2 regions of the Faecalibacterium sp. AF28-13AC genome follow, and region 1 is predicted to be linked to the other one. Evidence: riboswitches for the same ligand, from Rfam matches in the RefSeq annotation. Region 1 holds a riboswitch; the other holds the start of a gene.

Evidence for each region. Region 1 has a riboswitch for cyclic di-GMP ahead of DWY95_RS05850 (transporter substrate-binding domain-containing protein). Riboswitches for the same ligand answer to the same signal wherever they lie in the genome.
Region 2: it holds a riboswitch for cyclic di-GMP, as region 1 does, so the genes downstream of both, DWY95_RS02290 (YigZ family protein) here and DWY95_RS05850 (transporter substrate-binding domain-containing protein) in region 1, are expected to answer to the same signal.

Annotation. Positions count from the first base shown of each region.
Region 1 is NZ_QUFG01000003.1:285,969-297,999, forward strand. It holds gene DWY95_RS05815 (citrate synthase) at 1-145, opposite strand, end outside; gene DWY95_RS05820 (SpoIID/LytB domain-containing protein) at 328-1,335, shown strand; gene DWY95_RS05825 (hypothetical protein) at 1,404-2,114, opposite strand; gene DWY95_RS05830 (glycosyltransferase family 2 protein) at 2,381-3,379, shown strand; gene DWY95_RS05835 (YodL domain-containing protein) at 4,086-4,370, shown strand; gene DWY95_RS05840 (transposon-transfer assisting family protein) at 4,360-4,563, shown strand; gene DWY95_RS05845 (sodium-dependent transporter) at 4,667-6,040, opposite strand; gene DWY95_RS16775 (hypothetical protein) at 6,199-6,384, shown strand; cyclic di-GMP riboswitch class I at 6,384-6,458, shown strand; gene DWY95_RS05850 (transporter substrate-binding domain-containing protein) at 6,644-9,439, shown strand; gene DWY95_RS05860 (transporter substrate-binding domain-containing protein) at 9,962-12,031, shown strand, end outside.
Region 2 is NZ_QUFG01000001.1:480,631-492,661, forward strand. It holds gene DWY95_RS02260 (glycoside hydrolase family 3 N-terminal domain-containing protein) at 1-2,164, shown strand, start outside; gene DWY95_RS02265 (PH domain-containing protein) at 2,350-2,727, shown strand; gene DWY95_RS02270 (hypothetical protein) at 2,826-3,077, opposite strand; gene DWY95_RS02275 (MFS transporter) at 3,104-4,267, opposite strand; gene DWY95_RS02280 (helix-turn-helix domain-containing protein) at 4,430-5,359, shown strand; gene DWY95_RS02285 (hypothetical protein) at 5,461-7,962, opposite strand; cyclic di-GMP riboswitch class I at 8,428-8,503, shown strand; gene DWY95_RS02290 (YigZ family protein) at 8,734-9,354, shown strand; gene DWY95_RS02295 (deoxyguanosinetriphosphate triphosphohydrolase) at 9,591-10,589, shown strand; gene dnaG (DNA primase) at 10,612-12,031, shown strand, end outside.

The DNA.
Region 1 (12,031 bases):
TGCCATCCGGATTGCGCAGGCCGCGCTTGACCCCCAGCCGCTCGCTGGTCTCCGGATCGATGTAGTTGTTGGCAATGTACTCTTCGCAGAGTGTCCGCATCGTCTGCGGGTCCAGCGTTGCCACTTCTGCATGTTGATAGTTCATGCGCAGATTCCCCTTTCTGTTTCGAATTTCTTATACCTTTCCCTGCCATCCGCTCTGATGGCACATGTCTATCATAGCGCTTTTGTGAAATAAATTCAAGAAGAAGATGAAATCTGCGCTTTTTCTCCGCGTGTTCCTGCTACACTGGCCCAAACGAAACTGCCTGTCCGGGAGGGGCTGCTATGAAACGTTCCTTTTTTCTGCTCTGTGCCGTGCTGTTCGTGCTGGGCAGTCTGCTGCCGCTGGCCGGATACCGGCTGGCCAAAACCGTGCTGGGGCCTTCGGCACCGGCGTCGTCCGCCGCGGCCCCGGAACCGGAAACGCCCGATGCCGCCTCTCTGCCGCCCTCCGACCGGGACAGCGAGACCTTCCTCATTGCCGACCAGAGCGATGGCGCGGTCGTGTCGGTGCCCCGCCGGGACTACCTCATCGGGGCCGTGGCGGCGGAAATGCCCATCACCTGGCCGGACGAGGCTCTGAAAGCCCAGGCCATCGCGGCCCACAGCTACGCCCTCTACTGCCGGGACCACGCACAGGACCCCGCCGCAGGCTGGCTCACCGCCGACCCGGCCCGGCGGCAGGGCTATCTGACCGATGCCGTTCTCCGCAGCTATTGGGGCACGGCCTATGAGGCCAACTACGCCCGGCTCTCGGCTCTGGTGGATTCGGTCCTGACGCAGGTGCTCTACTATGAAAATGCCCCCGCCGGGACCAGCTATTTCGCCATCTCCAACGGGCAGACCGAAGCCAGCGAGAACGTCTGGGGCACCGCCGTCCCCTATCTCATCCCGGTGGACAGCAGCACCGACCAGAACGCCGACAACTACATCTACACCGTCTCGTTTTCTGCCGCACAGCTGCAGCAGCTCCTGACCGGGCTGGGCCTCACGCCCGACCTCTCCGCACCGGAGGGCTGGTTCGGGGAGGCCGCCCTCACCCCCTCCGGCTATGTGGCCTCCCTGCCCGTCTGCGGCCAGACCGTGACCGGCCCGGCGCTGCGGAAGGCGCTGGGCCTGCGGAGCGCCTGCTTCACGGTGCAGTATCAGAACGGCAGCTTTTTCTTCACCACCAGAGGCTACGGCCACGGAGTCGGAATGAGCCAGTGGGGAGCCAGAGCGCTGGCCGAGCAGGGGCAGACGGCTTCGCAGATCCTCGCCCACTACTTCCCAGGCACCCAGCTGCGGCAGTGAGCCGCGCGGTGCCGACAAAAAAAACGCCGTGTGCATCTGATCTGCACCCGGCGGTTTTTCGGTATTTTTTACTGGAACAGACTGTCCAGCCAGCTCAACATGCCGCTCTGGGTCGTCGTCTCCGTCGTGGGGGTCTGTTCCACCACGGTGGTCTCGGTGGCCGTCTCTGCAGCCGTCTCCTCGGCCACGACTGCGGCCTCCAGCTCTTCCAGACCGATGCCGTCGTCGTTGGCATCGGATGTGATGTACCAGTAGCAGGACGCCCCAGCGATCGAGATGCTGGCGCTGGACAGCGGCACACGGCCCGCAGAAACGCCGTTCGCCGGGTCTGAGCAGTAGAAGACGCCGTTCGTGTAGTCGGTCAGCAGCACCGCGTGGGGCTGGCTGCGGTCATACAGGACGATGCCCTCCGGGTGCTCCTGCAAGATCCGGATGAGGGCTTCGGTCTTGGCCGCCTTGCCGGAAGGAAGGGTGGCGTAGCCAACGTGCATCGCATTGTATGTAAAACTGTGGGACAGACCACCGGCCCACGCCGTGCTCTTGATGCTGTTCTCGGTCACATCGACCCAGCCGTCCAGACCATCGAAGTAAGCGCGGCGGCGCAGCATCATCGCGGCCGAAGCCAGTGTGCAGGTGCCGCCCCGGCTCTGTTTGAAGTAGAACCCGGCGTCAACGTTTAAGTCCACGGCCAAAGCCGCAGGCAGAAGCGTCATCATCAGCGCCAGCGTCATGAGCAGCGCCGACAGTTTTTTCCATGCGTGATGCGGTGCAGTTTCCACGTTGTTCCATCTCCCTTGAATCGCGTCGTTATTCACTGCCGTAAAGTATACCAGTTTGTTACTCTTTTGTAAACAGTCGTTCAGCTTTTTTCTCATATTTTACACGATTTGGTCACAATTCAGGAGCAGATTGCACAAAAGACTCTTTTGTCTGTTGTGGCTTTCGTACAAAAGTCTGTTGGTTCTTTCCGTTTTCTTTTTGTGCAGATTATGGTATACTTTCAAGCAGGACCAACGAAACCGAAACTTTGCAGGAGCAGGTAGATATGAAAGCAACCATCGTCATCCCCAACATCAACGGCAAGGGCTGGCTCAGGGACTCCATCGAGTCCATCTATGCCCAGACCGAACAGGATTTTGAACTCATCGTCGTGGACAACGGCTCCACCGACGAAAGTCTGGAGCAGGCCCGCAGCTATTGCACCCGCCCGAACTTCACCCTCATCGAGAACGGCCGCAACACCGGCTTCTCCCATGCGGTCAATCAGGGCATCGCCCACGCCAGAAGCGAATTCGTAGTGCTCTTCAACAACGACGCCTTCGCCGAACCGCAGTGGCTGGCGGAGCTTATCCGCACCGCCGAGACCGACCCCCGGATCTTCGCCGTGCAGAGCCTGATGATCCGCCACTTCGACCGCGAACTGGCCGACGACGCCGGGGATTACGTCACCTGGATGGGCTTTGCCTGTAAGACCGGCGACGGCCGCCGGGCCAGCCGCTACACCAAAACGAAGCGCATCTTCTCGGCCTGCGGCGGCGCATCGCTCTACCGCAAGAGCATCCTGGACGAGATCGGCGGCTTCGACGAAAACTTTTTCGCCTATTTTGAGGACGTGGACCTCAGCTGGCGCGCCAACAATGCAGGCTATCAAAATGTGCTCTGCCCTGCGGCCAGATGCTACCACATCTGCGGCGCCAGCACCGGTGCCGTCAAGTACAACGCCTTCAAGAGCCAGCAGAGCGGCCGCAACAGCATCCTGCTCCCGCTCAAGAACGAGCCGCTGCTCATGCTCCTGCTCAACTTCATCCCGCTGGCGCTGGGCTATCTGCTCAAGTGCTACAAATTCCACAAGCAGGGCTTTGGTGAGGCCTGGGACAAAGGGATGCACGAGGCCTTTGCCCTGCTCCGCTCCGGCCAGCTCGGTAAGCGCCCCTTCCGCCTGAAAGACCTGCCCAACTACATCCTGATGGAACTGTGGATGATCTGGAACATGGTGCCGTATCTGTGGTATCGGCTGGTCATCGTCCGGTTCGACCTGAAATAATTTTGATACAAAAAAGCACCGGAACCTTCCGTATCCTTTGGATCCGTGGAAAGTTCCGATGCCCTTTTTCAGTTCTGCGTTTATAACACCCTCAAGCACATCGTCAGCAGTTTCCCGGTGGAGACAACCGTGTGAAGACGGGCCGGATGTGAGGGGATAAAAAGAAAAGCAGCCCAAAACCTTTCGATTTCGAGCTGCTTGCAATGCCGGTGGTGGGGGTCTCCCGCGCACTGAGCAACAGCCCGCAGGGCTGATTGCTCCCCTGCTGTGCAGGGTCGTGCTGTTCGACCCGCTCACACGCCACAGATAAAAAGAAAGCCCCCAGACAAGCTGGAGGGCTTCCTTTTTATGCCGGTGGTGGGGGTCGAACCCACACGTGTTATTAGCACAAGGGATTTTGAGTTTTTATCCGCATCTTCCATCTGGTGTTATCCAGTGATATCTAGTGATATCTGGTTTCCACTGCGCAAAGGCAAAATTCACGCTTCAACGAACAATAATTTGAAATATCCACGATTTTTCGATGCGTTTTTCCTCTACTCTGTTTTTTCGGTTTGGACCGCCCAAATGGAAATTGGAGGGATGTTCAGGAGGGATGCAGGGCAAAACGCTCCCCTACTTAGGCACAAAACGAAAGGAAAGTCAAGGATAATGAATCAAAATCAAGCAAAAGAGTATTATGAAAAATTATTTGTGAACTATCCTGATGTGCTGTCTGTCGAAGAAGCAACAACTTTACCAAAAATTCAACTGCGCCCGCCCTCTGGATTATCATGGGCACAGCCTGTCGGTCAGCGATGTAATCATGCTGAATCAGGATGGGAAGATTTCGGCGCATTATGTGGACAGCATCGGCTTCAAGGAGCTGCCGGGGTTTCTGGATAAAAAGCCGGAACGCACCTCGGTTTTGCAAACGCTCAAAGAGAAGTGCGATGCCCCGGAGTGCAATCCTACCGGGTGTCGGAAAGCGAGGAATGCCCATGAACTCTAATGGTGAGGAATTGATGCTGATGATGCTCTACAACACCGGCACCCGGCTGGGGCTCATCCACGAACTGCGGCTCATGCAGTGCTATCTGATGCCGGATGAAACTGCGCTGCGGGAGCTGTCCGAGGGCGTTATCGAAAAGCTGAAACTGCTGACCGATGCGCAGTTTGCGGAGGTTGAGTTTCCTATGGACTGATTTTTGCCGCCTGCGGGCGGCGTACATAGAATTTTTCATTAAAGAAAAACAGCCGTTTCCGCTTAAATAAAGAGAAACAGCTGCCTTTTTCAAAAATTTGTTGTCACATGGAAATCCAGCCAAGAGTATTGGCCACTGAACTGATCAGAATGATTGCTGCGAAGACAGGGCAAAGATAGCGAATCATAAAGTTGAAAATCTTTTTGCGGCGGAACGGCTTCCCACCTGCGGTGACTTCTTCTTCAATTTTTTCAACGCCGATCACACGGGATACCAGCACGCAGGTGGAAATGGCGGCGATGGGCATCATAACAGAGTTTGTCAGAAAATCGAAGAAGTCCAGAAACTGCATCCCGAACACCGTCACACCGGCCAGCGGGCCGTAGCCAAGCGCGGACAGACTGCCTAAGACAACCATGATAATACCAATGCAGGCGGTAGCCATCTGTCGGTTCCAGCCGAGTTCATCCTCAAAGGTGGAAACGGCACTCTCTGTCAAGGCAATGGAACTTGTAACAGCGGCAAAGAGAACCAACAGGAAGAACAGTACGCCTACAACGTGGCCGAACCCCATACTCTCAAATACTTTGGGGATGGTGATGAACATCAAAGAAGGGCCTGCCTGCAGGGTGTTCGGGTCACCACCAGAGAAGGAAAACACAGCAGGTATGATCATCAGACCGGCCATGATTGCAATGGCAGTGTCAAAAATTTCAACGTTTTCTGTGGATTCCTCAATGGAAACATCCTTTTTCATATAGGAACCGAAGGTCACCAGAATGCCCATAGCAATGGACAGCGAGTAGAACATCTGCCCCATAGCAGTAACAACGGTCATCCATGAAAAGTTTGCAACATTGGGAATCAGAAAATACTTTACTCCGGCCAGTGCTCCCGGACGGGTGACCGAGTAAATCGCAATGACAACAGACAAAACCACCAAAACGGGCATCATCAGCTTAGACACTCGTTCCACGCCATTACGGACACCGGCAAAAATGATGGAAAGCGTGAAAACCGTAAAGATGAGAAAGCATACCTCAGCAGACAGGCCGCTGGAAATAAAGCCGGAGAAATAGCCATCCTGTGCTAACTCACTGCCGTGTCCACTGACATAGGCGGAAAGATAACGGATGACCCAGCCACCGATGACCGAATAGTACGGTACAATCAGAATGGGAATGATGGCATTGATCCATCCACCAAACTTCAGCTTGCCGCTCTTGCCAAATGCTCCGAAAGCGCCGACCGGGCTCTTTTTGGTCATGCGGCCCAGCGCGGTTTCTGCCACGATCATGGTGTAACCAAAAGTAACGGCCAGCACAATGTACACCAGCAGAAAAATACCGCCGCCATATTTTGCGGCCAGATACGGGAAACGCCAGATGTTGCCAAGGCCCACGGATGCGCCGGCAGCAGAAAGAACAAAGCCGATCTTACCGGAAAAGGCGCTACGCTTGGGATGTTGTGAATCCATAGTAACACACTCCTATCCTTTTTTCCTATCCACAAACAGGATTAGTGTATCATAAATTTTACAGAGATACAATATTTCGCATCACAATACATTCCCCTGCGGGCAACTATAAAACGGTTGCCCGCTGTTTTTATGCTCAAAAACGGAAGGAGGCAACAATGTCAAGCAAAACCGAAGAATATCTCGCCCTTGCCCAGCGCACAGCCAACAGTCTGACCCGGTACTGGGAAAGCTGGACGGACTATGGTGTATCACTCCCCTCTGTTTGCTGTTTCAAAACATTTTTCGACTTTTTTTCAAAAACGTCTTGGCAAGGATTTATTTCTATGGTAAATTTTTTATAAAAGTTCATAGGCAAATCCGGCGCAAGTCGGCGACGCAAAGCTATAGGGACCCACCGGGTCAGCCAGTTGCCAGTAAGAAATTGCTGTTTTCTGCTGTCCGCAAATATCGCTTTATGAAGTCAGATGACGCTTTCAGTCATGGGTTCGCCATGCCTTGAAAGCGTTTATTTATTTTCCAGCGGCAGAGTTATAAAAATGAAGGGGTCATGTTATGAATGTTACAAAACGAGCCAGAACTTGCAGGGGTCTGGCAATTCTAATGACGATGCTTCTGCTGACGGCATTGCTGTCTCTTTCGGCAAGCGCAGCAGAAACAGTAAGCCAGCATGAGCATGTGAGGGTTGGCTTTTTTGCAATGGACGGCTATCACATGATGGACGAGAACGGAAACCGCAGCGGTTATGGCTACGATTTTCTCCGCTTGATGGCGCGCTACTGGGATGTAGACTATGAATACGTCGGCTATGACAAAAGCTGGGATGAAATGCAGCGGATGCTGATCGACGGTGAGATCGACATGGTAACTTCTGCCCGCAGAACGCCTGAGCGCGAAGAATTATTTGATTTTTCCCGTCCGATCGGAACCAACAATGGTATCCTGACTGTCCGCAGCGATAATAGCACCATCGTTGAGGGAAAGTATAGTACCTACGATGGGATGCGTGTTGCACTCCTGCGCGGAAACTCCCGGAACGATGAATTTGCGGAGTATGCACGAACCAAAGGCTTCACTTACAAATCGGTCTATTTCGATTCGGCTGAGGAGATAGCAGAGGCACTTCAGAATGGAACGGTTGATGCCATTGTCACCAGTTCCCTGCGCAAAATGAACAATGAGCACATCCTTGAAAAATTCGGCAGCAGTGATTTTTATGTGATCGTCAAAAAAGGAAACACTGAACTTCTGAATAAGATAAATTATGCGATCGACCAGATGAACGCTGCCGAAGGCAGCTGGAAAACGACCCTCTATAACAAAAACTACGAAACTACCGATACCAAAAATCTGGAGTACACGGAAGAAGAAAAGCGTATCATTGCCCAATATTCCAAGGAAAATCCCCTTCATGTTCTGTGCGACCCGACCCGGTATCCCTATTCCTATACAGAAAATGGCGAAGTAAAGGGCATTCTCCCGGACTATTTTCGGAAGATAGCAGACTATGCAGGACTCTCGTATGAGTTTCTTGTTCCTGCGACCAGAGATGAGTATATCGCATATCAAAGCAATAAGGATGCGGTAAACATCAGTATTGATGCACGATTGGATACGGATAATTACGCAGAGACCAAAGAATGGGGATTGACCGCTCCCTATATCACGATGCGAATGGCAAAAGTGACGCGGAGAGACTTTGATGGGAAGATCCATGTTGTCACCACAGTCAATCAGACCGCATCTACATCGATCGAAGATGTGCTGGCACCCGGTGCGGAAAAACTGATGTGCAGTACCCGTCAGGAGATGATGGAAGCTGTCCGCAATGGCAAAGCGGATGCAGCCTTTGTCTACTATTACATGGCACAGGCATTCGTCAACAGCGACACAACAGGTACAATGACCTACACGCTGCTGGAACAACCCACATTCAGTTACCGCATGGTGGTTTCCTCTACGGAAAACCATGCGCTGGCAGGTATCCTGACAAAAGCAATGTACGCAATGCCGGATAATCTTGTTGAAGACCTTGCAACACAGTACACCACTTATAAAGCAACGAATCTGACACTTGCAGATATGATCCGTCTGCATCCGGTCACGGTTGTCGCCATCATCGTATTTATCTCGTGGATGGCGGTCACGCTGATCGTTATTTTGAACCGCTTGCAAACACGCAGAAAATTACAGCTTGCAGCCCAACAGAAAGCGAAAGAAATGGCTGTCCTTGCAGAGCAGGCGCAAGCAGCCAGCAAAGCCAAAAGCACATTCCTTTCCAATATGTCCCACGACATCCGCACCCCTATGAACGCCATCATCGGCTTTACAAATATTGCATTGCATCAGGATTCTGTGCCGGAAATGCACAACTGTCTGAAGAAGATCGAGGAAAGCTCGGATCATCTGCTGTCCCTGCTGAATGATGTGCTGGATCTGAGCCGCATCGAGAGCGGAAAGGTGGAGTTTTCCCCTGTTCCGGCGAATATCACCGCAGTTACAGACAGTGTGATCGAGATCGTGAAGGGGATGCTTCTGAACCGGGAACTGAACTTTGAAGTGCATCGTGAACCGCTGCAAAATCCCTATGTCATGACGGAACCCGTCCGTATCCGGGAAATTCTGGTCAATATCCTGAACAATGCCGTGAAATTTACCAAGGATGGCGGCACCATCCGTTTTGATGCAGGCAGCCGTCCGGGAGCCGATGCACAGCACATCGTAATTTGCTATCGGATCAAAGATACCGGCATCGGTATGAGCGAAGATTTCCAGAAAAAAATCTTTGACGAATTTGCGCAGGAAGAAAATGGCGTACGGACACAGTATAAGGGCACGGGTCTGGGAATGCCCATCTCAAAGAAGTATATTGAACTGATGGGCGGCACGATCACAGTAGACAGCCGGAAGGGCGTCGGTACGACCTTTACCGTAGAGATCCCCATGGAACTGACAAATGCTGAGAAAGTCGAAAAAACAAAGCCGCTTGTACAGCACAATGACCTGAAGGGGATCAAGGTGCTTCTGGCAGAAGATAATGATCTGAACGCCGAACTTGCCACGATACTGTTGGAAGATTTGGGAATGACAGTATCGCGTGCAGCAGATGGGCAGGAAGTTGTTGATCTGTTCGCAGAGCATCCGGCGGGCACTTATGATATTATCCTGATGGACATTATGATGCCTAAAATGGATGGACATCAGGCGGCAAAGGCGATCCGTGCAATGTATGCTGACCGCCCGGATGCAGAAGAGATTCCCATCATCGCATTGTCGGCAAATGCTTTTTCGGAGGACGTTCAGGCATCTCTGGACGCAGGCATGAACGGTCATGTTTCCAAGCCTCTTAACATGGAAGAAGTAACCAAAGTTATTGAGCGTAACTTGAACAGGCCGTAACTCCAGCGGATTATAGCAGTTTGCGTTTTTAATGCACAAGCAACATCCGCAAACTGCATATCGCAAAGATGCCGTTTTGATTGGCACTCTTTTTGAAAATTGCGATAATACCTACATATTTCCCCCAAGCGGGCGACCACAAAAAGGTTGCCCGCTATTTTTATACCCTAAAAACGAAAGAAGGAGGCCAAAATGTAGTACAAATCTTATGCGCAATTTTCGTATATGGGGTTAATTCTTTGCTTCCAAATGTAATGGGAGTGATGAAGTACATCGGAGCAGCTTATATCCTGTGGCTTGCGATAGGGTAAAAGCGTTCCATAGAAAACAAGTGCTCTTTACGAGAAAAATGCCTTGAAACGCTTTTGTTATAATGTTACAATATACCATATAATAGTATATGTATATTCAAAAAAGCTACTGACAGCAGAACGAGAATGATATTGCAAGCACCTTCCTGAAATCGGTGAAGTGAAAATAAAGCTAGAATGAGCCGTCTGGGGCGGAGAAAGATTGGATAAAATGAAAAACTTTGGAACGAGCGAAACCATGCAGACGCTGATGCGGAAAAGCGTCTGTGCAATGCTGTGCCTGCTGCTGTTGCTGTCAGCTGTGCTCCCTGTGAAGGCTGCCGCAGAAACCGCCCCTGTAAAAGTCGTCCGCGTTGGTTCGTTTGAGGACACCTTCAACTATTGCAACGAGAGGGGCGCAAGAAAGGGCTACGGCTACGAGTTGCTGGAAACACTATCCGGCTATACAGGCTGGCAGTTCGAGTATGTGACCTGCGACTGGTCAGACTGCTTTGAAAAACTTGAAAACGGCGAGATCGACATCATGGGCGGTATTTCTTATACGGAGGATCGCGCTGAGGAGATGCTGTTTTCGGACGAACCGATGGGGGAGGAAAAATATTACCTCTATGCCGACCTTTCGCGCGCAGATATCTCCGCCTCTGACTTCAAAATACTGGACGGCAAAAAGATCGGCGTTGTGATGGGAACGGAGCCGGAAGTGATGCTGACCGAATGGGAGGAAAAACACGGCATAAAAACGCAGCACGTCAACATCTCCAACAACGAGGATGTGAAGCAAAAGCTGGCCAATCACGAGATCGACTGCTTTGTTTCACTGGAAGAATCCTACTGGGCAGATCTTGGCATCTCGACCATAACCCGCGTGGGAAAATCCAGCATCTACTATGTGCTCAACAAAGACCGTCCGGATCTCAAGGAAGAACTGGACAATGCGATGCACGCGTTGGACGAAGAGGCTCCTTTTTATACGGCGGATCTGTGTAAAAAGTATTTCTCGCTGGATTATAAGCCCATCCTTACGGGAGAGGAAAAGGCGTGGCTCAGAAAGCACGGTGCGATCCGAATGGGCTTTCTGACGAGTGATCGCGGCGTCAGCACCTATGACCCTGCCACCGGGGAGATTACCGGAACAATAACGGACTATATTCAGTTTGCCGCAGATTGTCTGGGAAATCAGGAGCTGGAATTTCAGTTGGTCGGTTATGACGACAAAGAGGCGGAACTCAATGCGCTGAAATCAGGCGAGATCGACATGATCTTCCATTTCGACCAGAGTCCCAATCTGGCTGAAGAATATCGCGTTGCCAGAACCAACACCACTTGGACCGCCAATATGATGGTGGTCACGAACCAACAGCTCTTTACCGAAAACAAAGTGAACCGCGTTGCTGTTCCCCAAAACAAGATCTCCCTAACAAGGTACATTGCGTTTTATTATCCGCAGTGGGAAATCGTGGACTGCGATACACAGGAGGATGCGGTAAAACTGGTCAAGGACGGACAGGCAGACTGTTTTATCATAGGGGTCGGCAGTGAGGCGAAATACAGCAAAAATTATGGTTTTTACAGCGTTCCGCTGCCCAACCCTGCCAATTCCTGCTTTGCGGTCAAGAGCGGAAACCGCAGCCTGCTGTCCATCCTGAACAAAACGATCAAGGCAATGCCATCCAATATGCTTACCAGCTCTCTGGCGATGCATAAGAGCTCCGCGCGGAAGGTTACCCTGAGCGATTTTATAAAGGATAACTTCTTCATGGTTCTGCTGGTCAGCAGCATTGTGGTTGCAGCCATTCTGCTCACGATCCTGAAGCTGCTGCGGAAGGCGCGCAAAGCCGAAGCTGCTGCAAAGAAAGCCGCAAACGATACGCAGGAGCTGAATGCAAAATTGCAGGTTGCCGTGGAAAACGCGGAGAGCGCAAACCGTGCCAAATCCACCTTCCTGTTCAATATGTCGCATGATATCCGCACCCCCATGAACGCCATTATCGGTTACGCAGACCTTGCCTCCCGGCATCTGGATGACCCGGCAAAGCTGGAAAAATACATGGAGAACATTCAGGTGTGCGGACAGAACCTGCTGATGCTGCTGAACAATGTTCTGGATCTTGCCCGCATCGAGAACGATAAGACGGAGATGGAGTATTCTGTTTCGGATGTCGATAAAGATTTCCGTAATTGCATTGCCATGTTCCGGAATCAGGCAGACAGCAAGGGGCAGACGCTTACGGTGACAACACATCTGCTGCATCCGTATGTCTATGTGGATATTCCGCACCTG
Region 2 (12,031 bases), on a different contig from region 1:
CAAGGATATGGACAACAGCGGCGAGCTGGCCCCTTATAAGGACTGGCGGCTCAGCCCCGAAGAGCGCGCAAAGGATATGGTGGCCCATCTGCGCCTGGACCAGCAGGCTGGCCTTGTGCTGAACACCCTGTTCAACACCCCGGTGGCCCCCACCCGCGCCGAGGCTGCCGGTGCCGACGGCAAGCCGGAGTTTGGCAAGATCTACAAGCACCACGACCCGGACGAAAAGCCCATCCCCGGCCCGCTGCCCGGCATGACCATGAGCATTGATGACGCCGATGTGCTGGACAAGCACATCACGGCGGGCGTTTACCGCGGCGATATGCACTGCGAGGCCGGTATGGTGGCACTGTACCACAATGCGGGCACCCAGATGCTGGAATGCGAAGCCTGCAAGGGCGGCGTGGCGATTCCGTACTCTCTGCACACCAACCCCATCAACATCGGCTACCCGGACTCTCTGGGCATCGGTGCAGCGGTGCTGGGAGACGGCAACGCAGACTTCGTCTATGAAATGGCCGACACGGACCGGAAGATGATGAAGGCCGAGGGCCTGCACATCATGTACGGCCCGCAGGTGGACGTGGCCACCGACCCCCGCTGGCCCCGCACCAACGGCACCTACGGCGAGCGCACCGATGTGACCAGCGACATCACCGAAGCCCTCATCAAGGGCTACCAGAACGGCGACGACGGCCTGAACGAGGGTTCGGTCGTCCTGACGGTCAAGCACTTCCCCGGCGATGCCCCCTCCGAGAACGGCTTCGAGCCGCATGTGCCCATCGGTCAGTGGCGCATCTACCGCACCCCCGGCTCGATGGAAAAGTACCATCTGCCCCCGTTCCAGCGGGCATTCGACCACAAGGCATCTTCCATCATGCCCGACTACTCCCGCATCGCCGCCGATGGCCGCGCCGTGCCCCAGACCTACCGGGGCGAGGTGACCAGCACCGAGGCGGTGCCCAGCGCATACAGCAAGGAGCTGCTCACCGACCTGGCCCGCAACAAGATGGGCTTTGACGGCTACATCAACTCCGACTCCGGCATCACCACCGTGCAGATCTACGGCGTGGAGGACCTGACGGTGCCCCAGCGCTACGCCAAGGCCATTTCCGCCGGTACCGATGTCATCGGCGGCAACACCGACCCGGAGAACATCGTCAAGGCGGTGGAGGACGGTCTGCTGCCCAAGGCCGACCTCGACCGCGCCAGCTACAACCGTCTGCTGAGCCTGTTCCGCACCAAGCGTGTGGACAACCCCTATCTGGACCCCGACCAGGCCGACCAGGCCCGGCAGGATAACTTCGATGGTGCCAGGAAGAAGGCCTACGAAGCCAACCAGAAGGCTGTCGTTCTGGTCAAGAACCACGGCGGTGTTCTGCCGCTGGCCAAAGAGAAGAAGGTCTGCATCGTCACCTTCAAGGGCGTGGACTCCGGCTTTGCCAAAATGGCACAGGCCATGGGTGCCGGTCTGGGCTCTGCCAATGCCGACGAGGCGCTGCGCAAGACACTGGCGGAGGCCTTCGAGAAGAAGGGATACACTGTCGTCGCCACCCCGGAGGAGGCCGATGTGCTGTACCTCCACGTGTGGCCCATCAGCAACGGCGTGGTGTTCTACCAGTTCGCCATGCCCGTCATCGAGATGGGTGAGATCGTCACGGACGAGCGCGAGACCAACAAGAGCCAGAAGAAGACCGGCAAGCAGGTCACGGTGACCACCCTGAAGAACGTCGAGAAGATCCGGGAGCTGGCCGATGCCATCCACGCGCGCGGCGGCAAGGTCGTGGGCACCTGCGTGGTGAACAACCCCTGGCTGCTGGACAAGCTGGAGCCCTACTGCGACGCGCTGACCATCCAGTACACCGTCAGCACGGTGGCGCTGAACAACGCCCTGAACGCACAGGTGGACGTCATCAGCGGCGACTTTGCCCCCACCGGCAAGCTGAGCCTGACCATGGTGTCCGACCCCGCCGTCATCGCCATCACCGAGCAGGAGATCGACGGTGTGGTGCGTGAGATCTGCGCTTCGCCCAACGATGTGCCCGGCTACGATAAGGACCCGTACATCGACCCGGCCATCCTCGCCGGGGTGCGCGGCGGCAGCTACGCTTACTGCGACGCCGACGGCAACTATTACCGCAGCGGGTTCGGTCTGAATTACTGACCCTCTCCGTCCTTGCTTCGCAATGCCACCTCTCCCAAAGGGTGAGGCAATGGCATGTCGGGTAGCTCCTGCTGGACGCTCAACGTTTTTTCGCTCACAAGTAGAATGGAGTTCCGTGCCGCTTGTCAAAGCCCGCCGGGGGTGCTACAATGGAGCCAGCGACCATGCTGAAAGGGGATAGAACTATGGAATTTCGGGACAAGCCCATGCAGAACCTCGTTCGCATCAAGGAGAAGGAGATCTGCAAGAATGTGCAGGCGCTTTTGCTGGACGGCGAGACCATCGTGGGCGCGTACAAGACCGTGCGCGACCAGGCGGTCTTTACCTCGCACCGCATCTTTCTGGTGGATATGCAGGGGGTCACCGGCACCCGGCAGGAGATCTTCGTCCTGCCGTACCGCAAGGTGCTGCACTTTGGCATCCAGACCGCAGGCTTCGGCGACCCGCTCCAGACCTCTGAGCTGACGGTCTGCTTCGCGGATGAGCACGAGGCAAAGTTCGGGTTCATCGGGCAGGACGAGCTGCTGAGTGTGGCCCGCGCCATCAGCCGCTGCATCCTGTAACACCGTACAAAAACGCAGAGCGCCCGCTCCGGCTTCTGACCCCGGAGCGGGCGCTCTGCGTTTGCTGTAATATGCGAATAACGGAGAATGGCGAACGATCAGCCGGCCACACGGTCCATCCGGCCTGCCTCCAGCATGTAGCGCAGGAAGCCGGTCACGTCGGCGGGGTCGGTCACAGTGATGTCAAAGCCCTTTCTGGGGGCGTCCATCATCCGGAGGATGGAGGATGCAGCGGCATCCTCTTTCAGGTCACAGGTCTTGCCGTTGTCCAGATGCAGCAGCACACTGCCGCGGCTGGCGGAAACCTGACGCATGAAACGGTCTTTATCAAAATATTCGATACGAAGCATAAAAATACCTCCTGTCAGAAAGTTGTTTATTTGCACGCCGTCTTCCGGGTGAGCTGCTCGTGCATGACGATCATCAGGATCAGCAGCGCCAGCAGATACACGGGGAAGAGGGCAGGGGCAACGTTGTTTGCCAGCAGGCCGAACAGCGGCGGCATGACCAGATTGCCGACATAGGCGCTTGCCATCTGGATGCCGATCACAGCCTGTGACCGGTCCGCGCCGAAGTGGTCCGGCGTGGAGTGGATGATGCTGGGGTAGATGGGCGCACAGCCCAGCCCCACGAGGACGAGGCCGGCCAGCGAGAGCGCCTGCGGCCTCGGCAGAAGCAGGGCGGCCACACCCACGGCCAGAACGGTCTGCCCCAGACGGATCATCTGGGTGTCGTTGAACCGGAGGGTGACGAAGCCGCAGAAGCCGCGCCCCACCGTGATGCCCAGATAGAACAGGCCCGCAAAGGCAGCGGCCGTGTCGGCCGGGACGCCCTTGCTCAGCGTGAGGTAGCTGCTGGCCCAGAGGCCCGCCGTCGTTTCGAGGCCGCAGTAGCAGAAGAAGCAGAGCATCACTTCCCGCGCACCGGGGATGGCCAGGATCTGGGGCAGCGTCAGCGGCCTGGCCGGGGTGCCGTCCGCGCTTACGGCGGCCGGGCTGCCTTTCCAGAGCGGCAGGCTCAGCACCAGAACGGCTGTGATGCCGACCTGGATGAGGGCTACGATGCGGTAGCCACCGTTCCAGCCCTGCCCGCCGGTCAGGGCCAGGCTCATCAGCACCGGGCTGATGATGGTGCCCACGCCCCACATGCAGTGCAGCCAGCTCATGTGGCGGCTCTCGTAGTGGAGGGCAACGTAGTTGTTCAGGGCGGCGTCCACGCTTCCGGCACCCAGCCCGTAGGGGATGGCCCAGAGGCAGAGCATCCAGAACGCGCTCGACACTGAGAATCCGAACAGCGCCGCCGCCGTCATCGCCACACTGAGGGCCGTGACCTTGCCGGTGCCCAGCGCACGGGTCAGCCGGTCGCTGCACAGGCTGGAAACGATGGTCCCACAGGAGATGATCATCGAGACGATGCCTGCGTAGGACACCGGCACCCCGAAAGCGGGGTAGAGGTTCGGCCAGGCGGAGCCGAGAAGCGAATCCGGCAGGCCGAGGCTGATGAACGCCAGATAGATGACCGGCAGAAGAAGCTGTGCCATGGGTTGTGTTCCTCCCGTTTCGGTGTTATACTGGACTTGCGGCCTCTGATGAAATAATACCACGAAATCAGCGGCTGTGGTAGGAGAAAATCTGAAATTTTGTACAACAAAACCGGCATTGATAAAAAATGTTCAAAGATTTGCGGAAAGGAACTGGTCAATATGGCATATCGAACGAGCTGTGCAACAATCGTCCATGAGGGCGGCGTCCACTGCGAACCGGACATCGTGGCTGACGCCGAAGGGCGCGAGCTGGTGCAGCACGGCAGTGCGCTGTTTCCCATCGCCTGCTACGCCGAAGACCTGGCCAGCTACTCGGTGGCGTGGCACTGGCATGAGGAATTTGAATACATCCTCACCATACAGGGCCCCCTCCATGTGGATGTGAACAAGACCCGCCTGACACTGCAGACCGGGCAGGGCGTCTTCCTCAATTCGGGGGCGCTGCACTCGGTGGAACAGGCGGAGGGCACGGCCCTGCTCCACTCCGGCGTCTTCCAGCCCCGTCTGGTGGGCGGCATGGACACCATCTTCTGGCAAAAGCTCATCCGGCCCCTGCTGCAGCCCGGTGCCCCGGCGTTTTTTCTGCTGGACGAGGCGGTGCCCTGGCAGAAACAGGTACTCGTCTTTCTGCGGGACGCCTGGAAAGAGGTGGCGGACGAGCCGTTCGACTACGAGAACCGGGTGCGGTATCATCTCTCGGCGGCGCTGCGGCTGCTGAGCACCCAGTGCGTGGGCGGCAAGACCAAGGTCTCGGAGCAGGAGCAGATCGCCTCGGAGCGGATGAAGCGGATGCTCCGCTACGTGGAGGAGCACTACGCCGAGGAGCTGACGGTGGAGAAGATCGCGGCCTGCGTGGCCCTGAGCGAGAGCGCCTGCCTGCGCAGCTTCCGGCAGCTGCTGGGCATCACGCCCATCCAGTACGTCAAGCAGTTCCGGGTGGAAAAGGCCGCCGAGCTGCTGCGCTCCACCCGGCTGAAGACCGGCGAGATCGGTCTGGAATGCGGCTTCTCGGACGGCAGCTACTTTATTAAAACGTTCCGGGAGATCAAGCACTGCACCCCCCGCGAATACCGCACAAAATTCTGTTGAGATCTGGAAAAGGAAAAAAACGGAAGACAAAGTGTGCATAACCAAACAGCCGGGAGGCGTTCCGAAACGGAAGCCTCCCGGCTGTTATGGTTCAGAGGGTCTTATTGCAAAAGGCTGCTGGAATCGGTGCCGCCGGCCGTCAGGCGGGCCTGGATCCCGTTGTGCGTCCAGAGGATGTCGGCTTCATCGACCCCAAGATTCAGAAGTGCGTCGATGGAGACCGAAGTCGGACGGTACAGCAGTGTGCAGAAACGGATGGTTTCTACCCCCTGCGCTTTGAGCGTCCGGAGGGTCTCCATGGTGAGATGTGCGGTGGCCACAATGCTGTTGACGCGAATGGTAAGGACCTTGCCTTGGGCATTCAGTGTGCAGGTGTGCGTGATCTGCTTTCCCAGTGCATTGGTGACGGAAAGCCCCTCTACGGTAACGAGATACTCTGCATCCGAGGCGGTCAGCTCTTCGGCAGGAGCGGAAGTCGAGACCGCACCCGACGGCTCAGAGGGCTGCTCCGGGTTAGGGTTGGGCTGCTCCGGGTTGGGATTAGGATTCTCCGGGTTGGGGTTAGGATTCTCCGGGTTGGGGTTAGGATTCTCCGGGTTGGGGTTAGGATTCTCCGGGTTGGGGTTAGGATTCTCCGGGTTGGGGTTAGGATTGGGTTTCTCCGGGTCAGGTTTCTCCGGCTTTTCCGGTTCCGTAGGCTTGTCATCCTTTAGGGTAAGATCCACACCGGCCGAATCCCACCGTTTGATGACAGCACCTACTGGCAAACCGGCAAACTTCTGTTCTTTGAGCGGTGTATCGCCAATGGCAATGCTTCCGCCTGCGGTGGCATCAATGGTTACTTTGCCTTCAATGGTAATATCGGACTTTACCTCAGTAGCACCGTCAGCAACGCTGCCGCTGCCGATGGCCGCAGCACCGGCGAGGGGATAATTCTCGTCATTCAGAACGCCGCCGCCTGTAGCAGTAATGTTAGGAGAACCAGCTTCGGTGCTCTTGATGGAAACTTTGTTTCTGGTATCCTCGGTGTCGGGTTCTGTTTCTGCGCCGCCACCGATACCGGCAGCACCAGCGCCGCCCTGTGCGTTTTCGATGGTGACATTGCCCTCGATGGTCACGTCACCAGTTCCAAGAGCACCGCCGCCAATACCGGCACCTTCTTCGCCGCCGGCGGCGTTGCCGATTTGAGCGTTGCCTCTAATGATTACATTGCCGATGCCAATAGCGCCGCCGCCAATGCCGGAACCACCAGAACCACTTTTTGCATTTTCGATTTTGGCGTTGCCTTCAATGGTCACGTTGCCTACAGTTGGATCGATTACCATGCCATCGCCATCGGGATACAAATCGCCTTGGCCGCTGCCGATGCCAGCGCCGTTTGCGCTACTTTCTGCATTTTCAATGACTGCATCACCTCTGATGAGGATCTCGCTGTCACCATAGGTGCCACTGCCGATGCCGGCTCCAGCTTCACCGCCCTGTGCGTTTTTGATGACGGCATCACCTTCAACGGTCACTGTGCCCAGACCCTGATAGCCGCTGCCGATGCCAGCAGCCATATAGCCACCAGAGGCTTCGGTGATGGTGCCGCCGCTGATGGTGACAGTGCCATTTCCTCCAATAAGAGTGTCCTTCGGTATCGCGCCAAGACCGCCACCAATACCGGCACCATAATTGCCCGTAGCCTTTGCGGTGATATCGCCGTCGGTAACTGTGACAGTACCATTGCCGTAGGCACCGCCGCCAATACCGGCACCCAGACTGCCGCCCGTAGCGGTGATCGTACCGCCGGAAATTGTCACATCGCCGTCACCGCCGACGGCGTCCGTGTCACCGGCACCGCCGCCAATACCGGCACCCTGACTACCACCGTTGGCAGTGATCTCACCGCCCGTAATGGTCACTTGGCCGTCTTGTTTGTCACTGCCGCCGATGCCAGCACCGTGGTAACCACCCGTGGCAGTCAAACTGCCAGTAGTATCGGACGCACTTCCCTTTGCGGAGCCATCATCATTCTTTTCGTCCTGAATCGTCAGCGTGCCGCTGTCGTCGGTCTTGTTATGCTCCAGACCGGCGTGGCCATATCCGCTTGTCAGCGTGTTGTTGCCGTTCAGCTCGATGTTCGTATTGCCGCTGCCGGTCACTTCCACGGCGGTTTTGTATTGATCGGGGTCGTAGCCGTGTTCGTATTTTTCATCAACATTGATGTTCACATCTTTCAAGGTGACATTGGCCGTCTGGTCTTTGTCTGCGTCGATGGTGACCGTGTTCCCCGTGCTTGTGCCGGTGATGGTGATTTCGTTGTCCTCACGATCTTGGATGTATCCGCTGCTGTCGCTGACGTATTCCTTTTGTTCCCCATTCATAAACCACTGGCTGATGAGATTGCCGTTTTCCGTAGCGTGGATATCAATGGAGCCGCTGGCAATATCATACGTAGCGGCAAAAGCAGGAAGGGCCATGCCGGTCATCATGGCACAGGCGAGAGCGAGGGCTGCGATCCGTTGTGCGGCAACGCGGGGAGGGGGAGCTGCCTTTTTCTTGCCGAAAGGCACCGGAACATGCCCCAGGACGCGCATGGCGAGTCTGCGATAAGAGACCATTGAGAATACCTCCTATTACATATATTCTATAATATATTGGAACCGGACAGGGCGGTGCGCCACCGTCCCTTCCAACTCGTACCACAACATGGATTGAGGAACCAGAAAACAGAGGTTGCTTGCTAAGCTAAATATAGCACGTGGGGGGGGGGGTAAATGCAAGACTTTTCTGCGTGAATGGGTGCATTTCCTGCGTGAAACATGGAAAAATTCCAGAAATTCCCTTTTTTGCGGTGGCTCACGCAAGCAACGTTGAGCCGGATGCTTTTTTTGGCAGGGAGGGCGAGGCGGCAGAAAACGGGCCAGAACAAAACAGCAGCAGCCGGGAGGCATGAAAAAGATCTGCAAAAACGGAAAAAACCGGCCGCAGAATCTTGACGAATGAAGACAAACATGATAGAATAAAAAAGTAGTCAGGGAGACGCGCGAACGGCGGCTGGACTGCGATGCAAGATCTACGGAATTGAATATTCTCGGCAAAGCAGTCGAAAGGCTGTGACGCAAAGCTATAGGGCCTGTAAAATGGCAGCCAGTTGCTTCTCAAATCGGGCACGATGTGTACCCGCCTTTTGAGCGACCTTCATCTGAACAGCAGGTGTCGATTTGCCGAGTTTGCCTTGGCAAATCGACACCTTTTTCATTATGACATCTCCGTGCTTCAAATAAATCCGGGGAAGGCCCGACACGAGCAATGCTTGTGTCGGGCTTTTTCTTTACCCGGATTTATGATATACTGTTTTGCAAGGAACACAACAAACAGGAGGAGTCAGCGTGGAGGATTACCGCACCATCCGGGGCACAGCCATCGGCGAATATGAGGAGAAGAAGAGCCGCTTCATTGCGCAGCTCGCGTTTGCAGACAGTGAGGAAAAGGCCGTGGCCTTTCTGGAGCAGGTGCGCGCCGCCAACCGCACCGCGCGGCACAACGTTTACGCCTACCGCCTGCGGGAGGGCAACCGGGAGCGCTACTCCGACGACGGCGAGCCTGCCAAGACCGCCGGGACCCCGGCGCTGGAAGTGCTGCAGCACAGCGGCCTGACCGACCTCATCGTGGTCGTGACCCGGTACTTTGGCGGGGTGCTGCTGGGCACGGGCGGCCTCGTCCGCGCCTACACCACCGCGACCGCCCGCGCACTGGAAAACGCCGAGGTCGTCACGGTGCGCAGCGTGGTGGAGCTGGAAGTGACGGTGGACTATGCACTCTACGAGCGGGCTGCGCTGCTCATCCACGCCGCCGGGGCCAAACTCGCCGACCCGCAGTTCACCGACCGCGTGACCCTGCACTGGCAGATGCCGGAGGGCACCGAGCCGCCGCTGCTGGAACAGCTGCGGGAGCTGACGCGGGGCGGGGCCGAGGTGAGCGTCTCGCAGCCGTTCTATGCGCCGTTCTGATGCCCCTCTCCGTCTCGCATTCGCTCGTCCGCTCCCCCGAAGTGGGAGCCATTGGCAGTCGGCTGCATGGCTGCATGGCCGCTGCGCTCTGGGAGCAGCACCGAGAGATTTTTATAGGATAATTTTGGACAGGACAGGAAGATTCCCCCTTCGACAGAGCAATTCTGCTACAATAGCTGCGGGCGCAGCTGCGCTGGGAAGGGGGCAGGAACCAGCATGAAAGTGAGGGATACCGGATGGATGTACGCCAGCGTACCGAAGAGATCGAGCGGCTGACCTTTGCCCCCTGGGCGACCTTCAGCGATGCAAGCCGGGGCCGGGCCCGGCCGGAGCCGCAGGACCCCATCCGCCCGGTGTTCCAGCGCGACCGGGACCGCGTGATCCACTGCAAGGCGTTCCGCCGCCTCAAGCAGAAAACGCAGGTCTTCCTCTCGCCGGAGGGCGACCTCTACCGCACCCGGCTGACCCACACGCTGGAGGTGGCGCAGATCGCCCGCACCATCGCCCGCGCCCTGCGCCTGAACGAAGACCTGACCGAGGCCATCAGTCTGGCGCATGACCTGGGCCACACGCCCTTTGGCCACGCAGGGGAGAGCGCACTGGACAAGCTCTGTCCGGATGGCTTCAAGCATTACCGCCAGAGCCTGCGGGTGGTGGACAAGCTGGAACAGAACGGCCGGGGCCTCAACCTGACCTGGGAAGTGCGGAACGGCATCATCACCCACACCAAGGGCACCTGGGCGGCGACCCCGGAGGGCCGCATCGTCCGGATGGCGGACCAGATCGCGTTCGTCAACCACGACATCGAGGATGCCGTCCGTGCCGGGGTGCTGGACCCGGCGATCCTGCCCAGAGAATGCACCGCCGTGCTGGGCGAAACGAAATCCCAGCGCATCACGACCATGATCCAGAGCATCCTCGCCCATAGCGACGGCGATGTGGCCATGGGCGCGGAGGAAGAGGAAGCCTTCCTTGCGCTGAAGGATTTCATGTATGCCAATGTCTACAATGACCGCACCGCCAAGCGCGAAGAGCAGAAAGTGGAAAAGGTCCTCACGGAACTGTACGAATACTACCTGACCCACATCGACCAGATGTCCAACTTCTATTTGCAGCTGGCCTATCAGGAGGGCCGTGACCGCGCCGTGACCGATTACATCAGCGGCATGAGCGACGAGTTCGCCATCCGGACCTTTGAGGATGTGTTCGTGCCCCGCAAGTGGCACGTGTTATAAAAGGAAGCAGGAAAAAAGAGCCATGATCCCACACGAGTACATTGAAGAGCTGAACCGCCGCACCGACATCGTCGATCTGGTGGGCAGCTATGTGCAGCTGAAACGGAAGGGCCGCCTCTATGGCGGCCTGTGTCCGTTCCACAGCGAGAAGACCCCCTCGTTTTACGTCTACCCGGACACCCAGAGCTTTTACTGCTTTGGCTGCGGGGCGGGCGGCGATGCCATCAGCTTCGCCAAAAAGATCAACAGCATCGACTACGGCGAGGCTGTCAAGATGCTGGCAGCCCGCGCCGGGATGCCGGAGCCGCAGGAGGACGACAAGACCGGGCGGATGCGCAGCCGCATCCTCTCGATGAACCGCGAAGCGGCCCGCTTCTTTCACGCCTGCCTGAATTCGACGGTCGAGGAGGCCCGGCAGGCCCGTGCCTACTGGCGCCGCCGCGGGCTGGACGACAAGACCATCGTGCGGTTCGGCCTCGGCTATGCCCCCAACGATGGACAGGCCCTCTATCAGTTCCTGCGGGATAAGGGCTACAACCAGCAGGAGCTGGACGCCAGCGGCCTGTTCAAGCGCAGCGCTTCCGGGCGCATCTACTGTTTGTTCTGGAAGCGGGTCATGACCCCCATCTTCGACCTGCGCGGCAACATCATCGCGTTTGGCGGGCGTGTGCTGGACGACTCCAAGCCCAAATACGTCAACAGCCCCGAAACGCTGGTCTACCACAAATCCGAGACGGTGTTCGCGCTGCAGATCGCCAAAAAGAGCGCCTCCCGCCGGTTCGTCCTCTGCGAGGGCTATATGGATGTCATCAGCATGCAGCAGGCGGGCATCGACACCGCCGTCTGCGCCTGCGGCACGGCCCTGACGCCGGAGCAGGTGCGGCTCATCAGTGAGTACGCCGATGAGGTCATCCTGAGTTACGACTCCGACGAGGCGGGCCAGAAAGCCACCCTCCGCTCGCTGGAACTGTTCCGGAACAGCACGGTGCGGGTGGGGGTGCTTCAGATCCCCGGCGCAAAGGACCCGGACGAGTACATCAAGCGCTATGGTGCCGACCGCTTCCGCGCCCTGCTGGACGGCGTAGGCAACGCACTGGATTTCCGGCTCAAGCGCCTGCGGGATCAATACGACCTGACCCAGGACGCCCAGCGGCTCGAATACATCCGCGATGCCGTGGATCTGCTGGCCGAGCGCTCCAACCCCACCGAACAGGAGGTTTACGCCGGGCGGCTGGCCGAGGAGACGAACATCTCCAAGACCGCCATCCTGACCCAGCTGGGCACCGCTGTCAAAAAAGCGGGCAGCAAGCGACGACGGGAGGAGAACCGCTCCCGCCTGCACTCCGGTGAGATGGATCAGATCAATGTTCCTTACAGCGCAGGCGGCTCGCAGGCGCTGGGTGTGGCCTCGGCTGAGCAGCGGTTGCTGGCGGCACTGCTGC